Regions from separate parts of the Methylobacterium brachiatum genome, predicted to be linked through region 2. Evidence: riboswitches for the same ligand, from Rfam matches in the RefSeq annotation. Region 2 holds a riboswitch; the other holds the start of a gene.

What was found. Region 2 has a riboswitch for cobalamin ahead of BMZ47_RS21710 (TonB-dependent receptor). Riboswitches for the same ligand answer to the same signal wherever they lie in the genome.
Positions count from the first base shown of each region.
Region 1: linked by a shared signal. The riboswitch ahead of BMZ47_RS07480 (CbtB domain-containing protein) and the one ahead of BMZ47_RS21710 (TonB-dependent receptor) in region 2 are both predicted to bind cobalamin.

Region 1 is NZ_FOQW01000005.1:269,948-276,989, forward strand. It holds gene BMZ47_RS07455 (CTP synthase) at 1-158, shown strand, start outside; gene BMZ47_RS07460 (DNA polymerase III subunit chi) at 225-677, shown strand; gene BMZ47_RS07465 (S10 family peptidase) at 680-2,269, shown strand; gene BMZ47_RS07470 (discoidin/SUN/FTP domain-containing protein) at 2,273-3,625, opposite strand; gene BMZ47_RS07475 (DUF4424 domain-containing protein) at 3,751-4,767, opposite strand; cobalamin riboswitch at 5,016-5,210, shown strand; gene BMZ47_RS07480 (CbtB domain-containing protein) at 5,245-5,427, shown strand; gene BMZ47_RS07485 (CbtA family protein) at 5,444-6,178, shown strand; gene BMZ47_RS07490 (DUF1636 family protein) at 6,171-6,569, shown strand; gene cobW (cobalamin biosynthesis protein CobW) at 6,566-7,042, shown strand, end outside.
Region 2 is NZ_FOQW01000018.1:8,536-15,577, reverse strand. It holds gene BMZ47_RS21720 (oxidoreductase) at 1-818, shown strand, start outside; gene BMZ47_RS21715 (peptidase) at 841-2,301, opposite strand; gene BMZ47_RS21710 (TonB-dependent receptor) at 2,298-4,481, opposite strand; cobalamin riboswitch at 4,771-4,965, opposite strand; gene BMZ47_RS29275 (HigA family addiction module antitoxin) at 5,088-5,735, shown strand; gene BMZ47_RS21700 (NUDIX hydrolase) at 5,956-6,417, shown strand; gene BMZ47_RS21695 (PLP-dependent cysteine synthase family protein) at 6,483-7,042, shown strand, end outside.

The sequences.
Region 1 (7,042 bases), on a different contig from region 2:
CGCCGGACGGGCTCCTGCCCGAGACGGTGGAGCATGTCGGGCACCCGTTCTTCATCGGCGTGCAGTTCCACCCGGAGCTGAAGTCGCGCCCGTTCGAGCCGCACCCGCTGTTCAAGGGTTTCGTCGGCGCGGCGATCGAGCAGAGCCGGCTGGTCTAGAACACCGGAGCCGCGGCTGCGCGCCGCTGCTCGCTCCGTGCGCCCGAACCCTATATCGGTCGGATCGTGACCGAGATCCTGTTCTACCACATGCAGCGCCAGCCCCTGGAGAAGGTGCTGCCGAACCTCGTCGAGCGCTCGCTCGGCCGGGGCTGGCAGGCCGCGATCCAGGCGGCCACCGAGGAGCGGCTGCAGGCCCTCGACGACCACCTCTGGACCTATTCCGACGAGAGCTTCCTGCCGCACGGCACCGACCGCGACCCCGATGCGGCCGGCCAGCCGGTGGTGCTGACGCTCCGCGACGTGAACCCCAACACCGCCTCGATCCGGTTCCTGGTCGAGGGCGCCGACCTGCCGCCCGACGCAGAGAGCTACGAGCGGATCTGCATCCTGTTCGACGGGACCGACCAGGACGCCCTGCTGCGCGCCCGCGAGCAGTGGCGGCAGGCCAAGGAGGCGGGTCACGCCGTCGCCTACTGGCAGCAGGACGATTCGGGCCGCTGGAACAAGAAGGCTTGACCGTGCTCCTCAGCAAGCGTCTCGCGCATGCCGCGCTCGCCCTCACCCTCGTGGCGGCGCCGCTGCCGCTCCGCGCGCAGGACGCCCACCATCCCGGCCCCCAGGCCGAGGCGAAGCCGGCCCCGCGCGGCCCGGAAGGCCGCCGCCTGCCGCCGGATTCCACCACCCGCCAGAGCGTCAAGCTCCCCGACGGGCGCAGCCTCGACTTCACCGCCACGGCCGGCAGCCTGCCGCTGGTCGACGAGGCCGGGAAGCTCCAGGCCGAGATCGCCTATGTCGCCTACACGATGGCCCCGGAGGCCGGGCGCGAGCGGCCGGTCACCTTCGCGATCAACGGCGGACCGGGCGCGGCCTCGGCCTACCTGAACCTTGGTGCGATCGGTCCCTGGCGGTTGCCCACCGGCGGCACGAGCATCAGCCCGTCGCAAGCGGTGGCGCTCACGCCCAACGACGGCACCTGGCTCGACTTCACCGACCTCGTGTTCATCGATCCCGTCGGCACCGGCTACAGCCGGGCCAGCGACGGCAACGGCAAGACCTACTGGAGCATCGACAGCGACGCCGCGACGCTGGCCGCCGTCATCGCCCGCTACCTGCGGGTCAACGACCGGATGGCGAGCCCGAAATTCTATGTCGGCGAGAGCTACGGCGGCTTCCGCGGCCCGCTGGTCACCGAGAAGCTGCAGGAGGAGATCGGGATCGGCCTGTCCGGGATGGTGCTGCTCTCGCCGGTGCTCGATTTCGGCTGGCTGGAGACCCCGCGGGCGAATCCGTGGGGCTACGTGCTGAAGCTGCCCTCCCTGGCGGCCGGCGCCCTGGAACGGGCCGGCACCATGCCGAATCCGGCGCTGCTGAGCGACGCCGAGGCCTACGCGGCGGGGCCGTATCTGACCGACCTGCTCAAGGGCCCGAGCGACACCGCCGCGGTCGCCCGGATGACCGACAAGGTCGCGCCGCTCACCGGCTTCGACCCGGCCTTCGTCCGCGCCCAGGCCGCGCGTCTCTCCACCCGCAGCATCCAGCGCGAGATCGACCGGACGGAGGGCCGCGTCACCAGCGCCTACGACACCGGCATCACCGGCTGGGACCCGAACCCGGATGCCGCGCAGCCGAGCTTCGAGGATCCGCAGCTCACCGCGCTCCAGGCGCCGCTGACCAGCGCCATGCTCGACCTCTACGCGCGCACGCTGAAATGGCCCATGCCGAACCTGCGCTACGAGCTTCTGAGCAACGCGGTGAATCGCGGCTGGAGCTGGGGCTCGGGCCGGCAGGCGCCGGAAGTGCTCTCGAACCTCAAGGGCGTCCTGGCTCTCGACGGCCAGCTGCGCGTCCTCGTCGCCCACGGCTTCACCGATCTCGTGACGCCGTATTACGCCTCGAAGCTGCTGCTGGCGCAGGTCCCGGCCTACGGCGCCGGGCGTCTCAGCCTCGCGGTCTATCCCGGGGGGCACATGTTCTATTCGCGCGACGATTCCCGGGCCGCGTTCAAGCGCGATGTCCGGCGGCTCTACCAGGACGCCCTCAAGGCCCGCGATGGCGGCTCGGCGCCTCCGGCCGGGGCACCGGCGGAACGGCTCAAGGACGCGCCCTGACGGTCACGCCGCGTCGTCGAACGCGAGCGCCTCGGCCGGATAGTCGATCATCATCCGGCGCTGGGCGTCGGTGTTCTGCCACTCGCCGACCTTCATGTAGCGTCCCGCGATGTCCCGGACCTCGACCAGCTTGCGGATGGTCTCGATGCCCTGGAACGCCTGCGGCCAATTGGACGCGAAGTAGAACACCTGCTCGACCCGCTCCGACAGGTGGCAGATCGCCGGACCGAAAGTGCCCAGGCCGAAGACGAGGTAGCGACCGTTCACCAGCGCCGCGACATCGGCCACGAGCGACTCGCTCTGCGTCTCCACCGGCAGGCCCAGGCCTTTCGCGTAGGCTTCCACCTCGGCGATCACCGGGTTCAGCCGGTTCTCGAAGACCAGCTTGACCGAGCGGATCCGCCCCTCGCCGCGCAGCCGGTCGATGACCATGCGGTAGAAGGCGAAGGGCGGCTGCGGGTAGTGCGGATCGACCCAGGTGCTGAAGATGTCGCCCGAGCGGATATGGATCAGGAGCTGGTCGTCGGGCTTGGGGGGGAACGTCGCCGGCAGCCCGTTGAACAGCGGGCGGATGATCTCCTGGATGATCGCCCGCGAATCCGGCGGCGTCTCGAGCCCCACCAGACGCTGGAACTGCGTCGGGTCGAAATACAGGCCGGACAGGAAGTAGCCGTCCGCCGGCAGCGCCTCATCCGGCGGGATAAAGGTGATGCCGTCGCGGGTGAGCCGCTCGGTCAGGAAGATCACCTTGCTGCGGTCGACCTTCGGGACCTTGACGTATTTGAGGTTCAACGCCTTCGCGACCGAGAGCGCGATGATGTACTGGACCAGGCAATTGCCGAACGCGCCGTTCTCGAACAGCGACAGGCCGACGAGGGTGCGGCTCGCCCGATCCGGTCCGCTCTCCAGGCTGTAGGCGAGGTAGCGGTTGGCGCCCGGCTTCTCGTTGAGGAGCGTCACGTCGAGGTCGAGCATCGCACGCAGCGCGATCAGGTCGATCGCGGCCTCCTCGGCGCGGACCTGCACGGCGGCCACCCGGTCGGGATTCGGCACCGCGATGCGCACGGACCGCGTCCAGGCGCGCTCATCGGCCTCGATGAATGCGGTGCTGGAGCCCGCCTCGCTCTGCCGGGACGCAAGGCCGGGCTCCGACCAGGACGCGCCGTCCTGCAGCACGAGGATCGCGACATCCGCGGCGGGTGCCGGATCCACCCCATTCCACACCACGACGATGGAATGGATCGGGAAACGGCCGCCGAGATCGATCTCCAGCCAGGTCGTATTCGCGACCGCTTGCGGCGTGCGGCCATCGGCGAGGTCGACGAGGGCGGGATTCGAGTCGTCTGCCGGGGCCATCATGTCTCCGGGGCGGATCTGGGCCGGTCGCGCCGGGGCGCAGCCGGACGGCGCGACCGGCGGTGCCCGCATCGACACCGGCCCGTCAAGCCCGCCCGCTGAAGCCATCGCGCCCGGTCGCCGGCTCAGCCGTTCGTCCCGGACTTCAGGAGGAGGATGTCGATGTCGCGCTGGGGGACGTAATCCTTCACGACCATCTCGAACGTGGTCGGCCCGGTCTTCTTCACGTTGGTGCCGCAGAACGCGATGAGGGTCGCTGGGTCGCCCTTGTCCACGACCAGCTTGAACGTGCCGATCGGTCCCGCCCAGTTCCCCCCGGACGTGATGACGTAGGAGAGGTACTGCTCATAGGCCTGGAACGACCGGCTGCCATCCGCGCTCGCCCGGCGGTACAAAGCCTGGGCCGCCTTCTCGAACGCGGGCTCCGTGCAGTAGCGGGTGGCGTATTGCGCCTTCTGCGCCGGGTCCACGTTCGGAGCGCCGTAGGACAGGCTGGGCAGGCTGCCCAGGCTCGGCACGTAGCTCTGGCGGACCGTGATCTCCCGGCCGGCCGGGAAGACCTGCCGGCGCCAGAACTTCGATTTCAGCGTCCAGAGCGGGACATCCGCGATCGTGCCATCCTTGTGCACCTGCCGCTCCAGGATGCCGTCGGCGGCCAGGGCGAGGCGCCGGCGCTCGCCCAGACGGCGCAGGGCCTCTTCCGTCGCCTCGACGGTCGGCATCAGGGGAATGCCCAGGCCCTTGAGGCGATCCGTGATCTCGACGGGCGGCGCACCGTTCCGGATCAGGAAGGCGCGCTGCTCGACTTGCGATTCGACCGGCCGTCCATCGACCTCGGTGGCGAACTTGAGGAAGTTGTCGTGGGCCGGATCGGGAATCGCGGTCAGCATCTCGCGATCCCCGGTGACGTCGGGCATCGGAAACGCGATGGTGGTCTCGATATCGGCGTCGGTGAGGTTGCGGAACCGGTAGTCGATCCGCACGGCCTTCTCGGACAGGTACAGTTCCTCGGAGGCGAGCGCGATCTTGTCGGTCTTCTCGAGGACCAGACCGCCCGCGGCGAGCGCGGCGCTGCTGTCATCCGCCCGGGCGGGCAAGGACGCCGTCGCCGCGAGGGCGAGGGCCAGCCACAAGGTTCGCATCGGTATCACACTCAACATGCTCGGGAATCGGCGGCCTGCGCGGCCGCTGCGGGAGTCGTCCGCCGGCAGTCCGGATGATCGGGGCTGATCATGTTCGGCAAGTCGGGGCGGGACGGTTTCACCGCGAAGATCGTCGCCCGGACGCGGCAAAAGCTTCACAGCAACCGACCACACCACTGAACCACGTCATACCCGAAGAGTCGGAGATGATTCCGCCGCGCCTCCGTTGTGCGAGAGCTGTCATGCGTCTACAACGATCCCGTGACGGTGCCCCGGCAACGGGGTGAAAAGGGAATGCGGTGAGGAGCGCGAGTTCCGAATCCGCGGCTGCCCCCGCAACTGTGAGCGGCGAGCGTCTGCCAGTAGGCCACCGGAGCGATCCGGGAAGGCGGCAGGCGCGCCGAGCCGCGAGCCAGGAGACCTGCCGTCACGCTGAGATCCCGCAATGCCGCCGGTGGGGCGGCTGGAGACACGCTGATGACCACCTCGACCCTCGCACCCGTCGCCACCGGCACCCGCGCTGCCGAGCGCCCGGTCGCCGTCGCGATCGCGGCTTTCCTCGGACTCGGCCTGCTGTTCATGGCGGGCTTCTCGCCGGCGATCGCGCTGCACAACGCGGCGCACGATTTCCGGCACACCCAAAACTTCCCCTGCCACTGACGCCCCTGCCCCAGGGATGATCATCCGGCTTCTGTCGGCGGCTCTGGCCGCCGGCTTCCTCGCGGCCGTCGTCGTGACGGGCCTCGAGCTGACGCTGACCTCGCCGCTGATCGTGGCGGCCGAGCGTTACGAACATCAACAGACGCATCAGGCCGAGCGCGGCCTGCCGATCGTCCTGGCGCATGCCGGGCACGATCATGCCGCGCCGGATGCTGCGCCCGAATGGCAGCCCGGCGAGGGCCTGCCGCGCATGGCGTTCACGGCCCTGGCGACCCTCGTGGGCGCGGTGGGCTATGCGCTGCTGCTCGGTGCGGCGATCCTCGCCTGCGGGCGGGAGCCGACCCGCCAGGTCGGCGTCGCCTTCGCGATCGCGGGCTTCGCCAGCGTCGCCCTGGCCCCGGGCCTCGGCCTGCCGCCCGAACTGCCCGGCAGCGAGGCGGCACCGCTCGCCACCCGCCAAGCCTGGTGGGTGATGACCGCCGCCGCCACCGGCATGGGCCTGTACCTGATCGCGATCCGGCGCTCGCTGATCGCGATCCTGGGCGGGCTCGTTCTGATCATCGCCCCACACGTGGCCGGCGCACCGCAGGCCCCCGAGGCCGCCTCCGAGCTTCCGGCGGCGCTGGCGGCACAGTTCGCGGCCCGCTCGCTGGCGATCAGCTTCGTGTTCTGGCTGCTGATCGGTCTCGGCTTCGGCTGGGCGTGGCAGGCCTTCGCCCGGGGCCCGGCGCGCGGGACGGCCCATGCCTGAGACCGTCCTCTACGTCTGCACCACCTGCCGCCGCCCGGGCGACGACCCGGACGGCCCGCGGGCCGGGGCGCGCCTGCTCGACGCCCTGCGCGCGGGCAACGCCGCGCCGGACCTACGGATCGAGGGGGTCGAGTGCCTCTCGGTCTGCAAACGGCCCTGCTCGGTGGCGGTCGCCTCCGCGAACCGCTGGACCTACGTCTACGGCGACATGGATCCGATCGAGTCCGCCGCCATTATCCTCGGCGGCCTCGCGTCCTACGCGGCGACGCAGGACGGCATCGTACCGTGGCGGGAGCGGCCCGCCGCCTTCAAGACCGGCGTGATCGCCCGGATCCCGCCCTTCCCCGATCCCCGCCCGCTTCCGGCCGGCACCCTGGAGGCTGCGGAATGACCATCGTCACCAAGATCCCCTGCACCATCGTCACCGGCTTCCTCGGGGCCGGAAAGACCACCCTGGTCCGCCACGTCGTCGAGAACGCCAAGGGCCGCCGCCTGGCGATCCTGGTCAACGAATTCGGCGATGTCGGCTTCGACAAGTCGTTCCTGGCCGCCTGCGGGGTCGAGGGCTGCACCGAGGACTCCATCGTCGAGCTGCCGAATGGCTGCATCTGCTGCACCGTGGCCGACGATTTCGTGCCGGCGCTCGAGACCCTGCTCGGCCGCGCGGAGCCGCCGGAGCACATCCTGATCGAGACCTCCGGCCTCGCCCTGCCGAAACCCCTGGTCCAGGCCTTCCAGTGGCCGGCGATCCGCTCGCGGGTCACCGTCGACGGGGTCGTGGCCGTGGTGGACGGTCCGGCCGTGGCCGCCGGTGCCTTCGCGGAGGATCCCGCGGCGCTGGCCGCCCAGCGCGCCGCCGACACG
Region 2 (7,042 bases):
TCGACAAGCCCTTCACCCTCGACCTCGCCGAGGCACGGGACCTGGTGGCGCTGGCACGGCGCCGGGGCCGGATGCTGTCCGTGTTCCACAACCGGCGCTGGGACAGCGACTATCTCACCGTCCGGGCAGCCATCGCGGAGGGTCGCGTCGGCAAGGTCCGGCACGTCGAGTCGCATTTCGACCGGTTCCGCCCGCAGGTCCGCGACCGCTGGCGGGAAGGGGCCGGCCCCGGCGGCGGCATCTGGTACGATCTCGGGCCCCATCTCGTGGATCAGGCGCTCCAGCTGTTCGGCCTGCCCGACCGGATCACCGCGAACCTGGCGCGGCTGCGCCAGGGCGCCCTGTCGGATGACTGGGCCCATGTGGTGCTCGACTACCCGGACCTGCGCGTTGTCCTGCAGGCCAGCATGCTGGTCGCCGGCGGATCGCCCCGCTTCCTCGTCCACGGCGAGGCCGGCAGCCTCGTCAAGCAGCGCCTCGACATCCAGGAGCAGCAACTCCTGGCCGGCCTCGCTCCGGGGGCGCCGGGTTGGGGGGAGGATCCGGACGGGATCGCCATCCATGACGGCACCGGCGCCGTGACGCACGCGCCTGCCGTGGCCGGGGATCAGCGGCACTACTACGCGGGCGTCGCCCGGCAAGTCGCGCAAGGCGCCATCGACCACACCGCCGCCCTCGAGGCGCTTCAGGTGATGGCCTGCATCGAGGCGGCGCTGATCTCTGCGCGGACGGGGACGTCCGTGGCGCCCCCGCTCACGCCGGAGGAGCGGGATCCGTCGGGGCTCGCGGGGGACGGCGCGGCTTCGCCCCACGCGTGAGAACGCTGTCGCGCGCCTCCGCTCACCGAGCCCGCGTCGAGAAACTCCGGCCCACCCTTCTCCAGCCCGCGACGAGGCCGGTGAGCGCGATCCCGGCGGCGAGCAGGTTCAGGAGCCATTGCGCGGCGTCGTGCAGAGCGGGGCGGCCGGTCAGGATCGGCAGGTCGAGGCGGTGGAGGGCGTCGAACAGCCAGCGGTTGATGCGGCCCGACCGGTCGAGGCGCTGGAGGATCGTGCCGTCGCGCGGGTCGATGTGGAGCCAGGTGGCGGCCGGGTCGTCGAAGCGCAGGCGCAGGACCGGCAGGGGCCGCGGGTCCACCCCGTGCGGGTACCAGTAGGAATCGTAGGCTTCGAGCTGCCGGGCCGCGCGGAGGTGTCCCGCGGGGATCGCCGCGATGGCGGCTTCCGCCAGGGTGGCCACGTCAGGGCCGGTGCCACCGTCCGAGGCGACGGTGCGCAGGCCGTCCGGCGCCTCGGCGACCAGCCACCAGCGGCCGCCGAGGGCGGTGAACCGCACGGCCCGGGCGTCCGGTCCGGCGAGATCGGGCAGCCGACCGGCATCGACGCCGATGGCGCCGGGCGTCCCGGCATAGGCGGCCCTCAGCTCAGGCTGCGGGGCGCTCGACGTGAACCAGCGGTTCGGGTTCATGGAGATCCAGCCGCTCACGATGAACGTCCCGAGCCCCAGCCCGCCCGCGAGGCCGAACAGGTGGTGCCAGCGCGCCAGCCTGCGATAGGGCGTCACGGCGCCCCTGGCGTAGCGACGGCGCAGGCGCAGGCGCCAGATCCCGATGGCGAGGCCGCTGAGCGCCCCGAGGGCGGCGAGCCCCGAGAGCCAGAGCAGGACCGTGCGCCACAGCTCCGCCCGGGCCCGCAAAGGCGTCAGGTAGATCCAGTGCGGCACCGAGCCGAGCCAGTTCCAGGCGCGCTCGAACCGGGTCGTGTCGAGGGCGATCTCGCCGGTGACCTGCGAGACGTAGAGCTCGGTCCCTGCGGGATCGCCGAGGGCGACCTTGTGGAACGGCCGGAGCGGGTCGTAGCGGGCGGTGACGGTCCACTGGTCCCGCTCCACCGGCTCGACGCGGGCGCCCGGCCGGTCCCCGGCGGCGAGCCGCAGGGCCGCCTCCGCGTCGACCGGGCCGAGCCGCGTGCCAGTCCGGCCCGAGACCGTCGCCCGCGACCCGTCGCGGCCGGTGATCCGGTAGACCGGCTCAACGCCGCGCATCTTCAGGGAAAACGCGGCCGGCACGCCTGCGACGCCGCCGGTCGCGAGCGCCGCATCCGGCGCGACCGCGACCTGGTCCCAGGCGACCGGCGCCAGGCGCGCGAGGCGTTCAGGCGGCGTGAGCGCCGGGAACGGCACGTAGAGCATCACAAGCCCGGAGCCGATCCACAGGACGAAGAACAGGGCCGTGGCGATCCCGGCCCAGCGGTGGAACAGGAGCAGCCAGCGGCGGGCCGCCTTACCGGCCCAGCGCCTCACCAGGTCACCGTGTAGGCGAGCTCCACCGAGCGCGGCCGGCCCAGCAGCCAGTTGGTGCCGACGCCGTTCACGGCGTTGCCGCTGATCGCGTAGACCTTGTCGAACAGGTTGTAGACCCGCAGGCTCAGGCGCGAATCCACCGTCACCTGATGGTCGAGGACGAGGTTGACCAGGTTGTAGGCCGGGCGCCGGGCCGTGTTGGAGAAGTCGCTGTAGACCTGGCCGACGTTCTGGAGCCCGACCCGGGCGGTCCAGTCCCGGGAGACGTCCCAGGTGAGCCAGAGATTGGCGACCCGCTCGGGTACGTCGATCGGCTGGTTGCCGGCATACGAGACGGTGGCGCCGTTCACGCTCTGGTCGAAGGCGTCGTATTGCGCGTGCAGCAGCGCGAGGTTGCCGTCGAGCCGCCAGCCCGGGGCGAAGTGCCAGCCCAGCGCCAGCTCGAAGCCTTGCGAGGATTGGCTCCCGACCTGGGTCGACAGGGTCGGCTGGCCCGGCACGGCCGAGATCAGGTTGTCCTTGACGATCCGGTAGCCGGCCACCGTCCATTCGAGGGCGCCGTCGAAGGCGAGCCCCTTGGCGCCGATCTCGACCTGCGTGCCGGTGGCGAGCTGGAACCCGGCCAGCGACTGATTGAGCGTGATGAGGCTGTTCACCGGGTCGGTGGCGAAGCTGTACTGCGCGTAGAGCGCGCTGTCCGGCGTCGGGTTGTAGACCAGGCCGAACCGGTAACCGAGCGCGCGGTAGGTCTTCTCGAACTGCGATCCGGTCTGCAGGTCCTCGCGCTGGAGCGTCGGCACGTCGAGGCGCATGCCGGTGAGGAACGAGAGCTTGTCCGACAGGATCACCCGGTCCTCGGCGAAGACCGAGGCCTGGCTGGTCTGCGTGGCGTAGGCCGGCCGCGCCCGCCCGTTCTGCGGGAAGAAGCCCGGATCGTAGCCGGTCAGCGGCACGCTGGTGGTCTGGTCGAAATAGAAATTGTTCGTGTGGCGGAAATCGATGTGGTTCACGTCGAACCCGACCGCGAACGCGTTCGGCAGGCCGAACAGGCTGCCCTTGACGCTGGCGTCGAGGCGATTCCCGACCTGTTCCTGGCTGTGATAGATCTCGAGGTAATCGCCGCGATCGACCCGTCCCGTCCCGCGGTTGTAGATGTACTGCTCGACATCGAGCCAGTGCCGCCGGCTGGTGAGCCGATAGGCGGTGTTGCGCACGGTGATGTCGGCCGAGGGCGTCCACTCGGTCTTGAACTGGGTCCAGTTATCCGCCCAGGTGATCTTCGCGTCGCGGACGTTGTAGTTGTTGAACCGGATCAGGTCCGGGATTCTGCCTTCGACCAGGGGCGTGCCCCAGTAGCGCGCCGGCTCCTGGTAGCCGAGATCGTGGCTCACCGTGAAGGCGAGGTCCGGGCTCGGCTGGAACAGCAGGGCGGCCGAGACCGCGAGGTTGCGGAAATCGCCCTCCGGCCGGATCCAGCCGTCGGCGCGGTTACCGCTGACGTTCAGGCGATACGCGAAGGTCTCGCCGAATTCCTCCCGGCCGAGCGCCCCGCCCGAATCCAGTGCGAGCCGCGCGACGCCGTCGGTGCCGATCACCGCGCGGGCCGTGTTGATCGGCACGAAGACCGGCTTCTTGGGCACGACGTTGATGACCCCGCCGATGGCGCCGTCGCCGTAGAGCACCGAGGACGGCCCGCGCAGCACCTCGATGCGCTCGACGTTCCAGGTGTCGAACGGGAACGTCACCGTGTTGGCGCCGACATAGAAGCGGGTGCCGTCGTAGAGCTGCTGAATCGAGTTCGGCCCCGCGAAACCGCGGGACGTGAACGCGCCGTTGCCGTTGCCCGGCGCCGCGATCGTGGTGATGCCGGTGGCGTCCTGGGTCACCGCCTCGGCGATCGTATCCTGGCCGCGCAGCCGCGCGGTCTCGCCGGACACGATGTCGACGCTCGCGGGCGTCTCCAGCGGCGTCAGGCCGAGCCGGCTCGCGGTCCGGTCGGGGGTGCCCAGGTTCAGCCCGGTCGGGGCGGCCCGGGTCAGGCTGACCCCGCCCTCCCCCTCGACGGAGAGCTGGTCGAGGGCGACGCTCTCCTGGGACGCGGCCGGGCTCGCCAGGAGGGTGAGGAGGGCTCCGCAGAGCGGCGCGCGCCGGCTGCGGAGAGGATTTTTCGGTCGGGACATAGCGTGCGTGAATCCGTGCGCGGCGGCCGCCGGCCCGGATGTCCTATAAGCAATGTTATAACATTGCTATCCGTGGTGGCCGGGCCTCGCGCGCGTCGAGCGCAAGGGCTCGGGCGGAGGATCGGGCCGCGCGGAGACGCGGCCGGGATCGGCACGACAAGGGAGGGCATCGGGAACCGGGACGCGGGCGCGCTTGCTGTGGCACGTCACCGCGAACGAGGCCTCGCCATCCGTGCTCACGCACGGGCGTCTCGACACCCGCCAGGACACCCCGCCCGGCGCGTTTCGCGTGTGACCACGGCTGACGGCAGGTCTCCTGGCTCGCGGGTCGCCGCCCTCGCACCGTCTTCCCGGGCCGAAACCCAGTGACGTGGTGGTGAAGGGCTCACCGCTTACAGTTGCGGGGACAGCCGCGGCATCGGGGCAGGCCCCTCACCGCGTTCCCTTTTGATCCCCGAGGGGAACCGTCGGTGATCAGCTTGGCCGTGTGCCGCTGGGACGTCAAGCGTCTGGGTATCTTCGGTTGTGGGCGGGTCCCTTCCGCACCGGCCTGGACGACCGGCTGCACGTCAGGGGCATTGGCGGGCTCGCCGGGCGCGGACGTAATTGCAAGTCTTTTTGCAACTCGGCTTTGTATCGATGGGTAATATTATCAGTCATTCACCCCATGTATTGCAGAAAATGAAACACTTACGAGAAAAATTTCTCGATGATTTGCTCGATATTGAGCATCATCACAGGTTACATAGGGTCGTTGTCGGTGGAACCACTGGTGATCTGCCGCGTATATCGGCCAAGCTGATGAAAGGGGGAGGTAATAAGATCGTCTCACGGGACGTACGAGACATCTCTATAAACCGATGGTCTAGAGCTGACGTAGACAAGGGGGGCGCGATGAGTATCACGTATCAACTGGAAAATCCTGGTCATCCCGGCGGGTTCGTGCGGCGCAATATTTTGGAGGCGCGCAACCTGACCGTCATGGCCGCGGCCAGCTTGCTCGGCGTGACCCGTCAGGCGCTGTCCGACTTCCTCAACGAGAAGACGGCACTCACGGCGGATCTGGCCCTGCGCATCGAGACGGTGTTCGGGTGCAGCATGGAAACGCTGATGGAGCTGCAGACCCGCTTCGAGATCGCCAACGCGCGCAAGCACCAGGCCGAGATCCAGAGCGAACTCGCGGCCGCGCCGCGGGTCCAGGATCCGGCCGATCGGCCCGAACCGATCGTCAAGCGCGCATACGCGATCGGGTGAGATTCGTCCTCGGCGGCGCGGATAACCTGGCCTGAGCCGCAGGGACGATCCCAGTTTCGACGGCGGGCACGCTGCGCGTCGGCCGGGATGTCGAAACGCGCCACCCCATGAAATCTGCGCCGCGCTGGGCCGGACAGTCCGACACGGCGCCGCGCAGCTTGGCGCTCTGGAGGCCAGTGCAGGCCGTTGCGCCCCTCGGCGGCGCGGAATACCGAACCCCATGCATGTCTGGCGCCCCCCTTCGGAGATCCGCGTGAAGGCGCTCGGCCTGCCCTGGCGGGGAGGCCGGCTGCTCGTCGCCGAGGTCTATACCGATGACGGGCGCCTCAAGGGCGTGCGCCCCCTCGGGGGCAGCGTCGGGTTCGGCGAGCCGGCGGAGGCGGCGCTCGTGCGGGAGTTCCGGGAAGAGCTCGGCCTCACCGTGCGGGTTCTCGGTGCCCCGTTCGTGATGGAGAACCTGTACACACACGAGGGCAGTCCGGGGCACGAGGTGCTGTTCCTGTTCCCGGTCGCCCTGCCGCCGAGCGCGCTGGATACGCAGGAGCGGGTGGTCTTCCACGAGGATTGCGGCACGCCCTGCATCGCCCGCTGGTGCGATCTGGAGGAACTGGATCGCGCGGGCGGGCCGGATCTGTACCCGGTCGGGCTCAAGGCGCGGCTTCTCGCCGAGGGGCGGCCGTAGCCGCGAATGCGCGTCCTCGGTTCCGGCCCTGTCGGGGCCCGGAAGCCGCTGCTAGGCTGTGCGGCGTGATCACCCGCGCCGGGGCCGCGTCCGTGCCATCGACCATCGCCGCGTCCGCCCTCGACCTTATTGGCCGCACGCCCCTGATCGCCCTCGACCGGGTCCATCCCGGACCGGGCCGCATCCTGGCGAAAGCCGAGTTCATGCAGCCCGGCGGAAGCGTCAAGGACAGGGCGGCCCGCGCGATCCTGCGCGCCGCCCGGGCGGATGGGCGGCTCGCCCCGGCCGCCCCGGTCGTGGAGATGTCGAGCGGCAATATGGGGACCGGCCTGGCCGTGGCCTGCGCCACGCTGGGTCACCCGCTGGTCGTCACCCTGTCGGCCGGGAACAGCCCGCAGCGGGCGCGGATGCTGGAGGCGCTCGGGGCGGAGGTCGTGCTGGTCCCGCAGGTCGACGGGGTGCCGGGACAGGTGACCGGGGCCGATGTCGCGGCCGCCGCCGAGGCGGCGCGGCACGCCGCCCGGGAGCGCGGCGGTTTCTACGTCGACCAGTTTCACGCCCCGGAAGGCGTCGCGATCCACCGGGATACGACCGGCCCGGAGATCTGGGCGCAATGCGGCGGGCG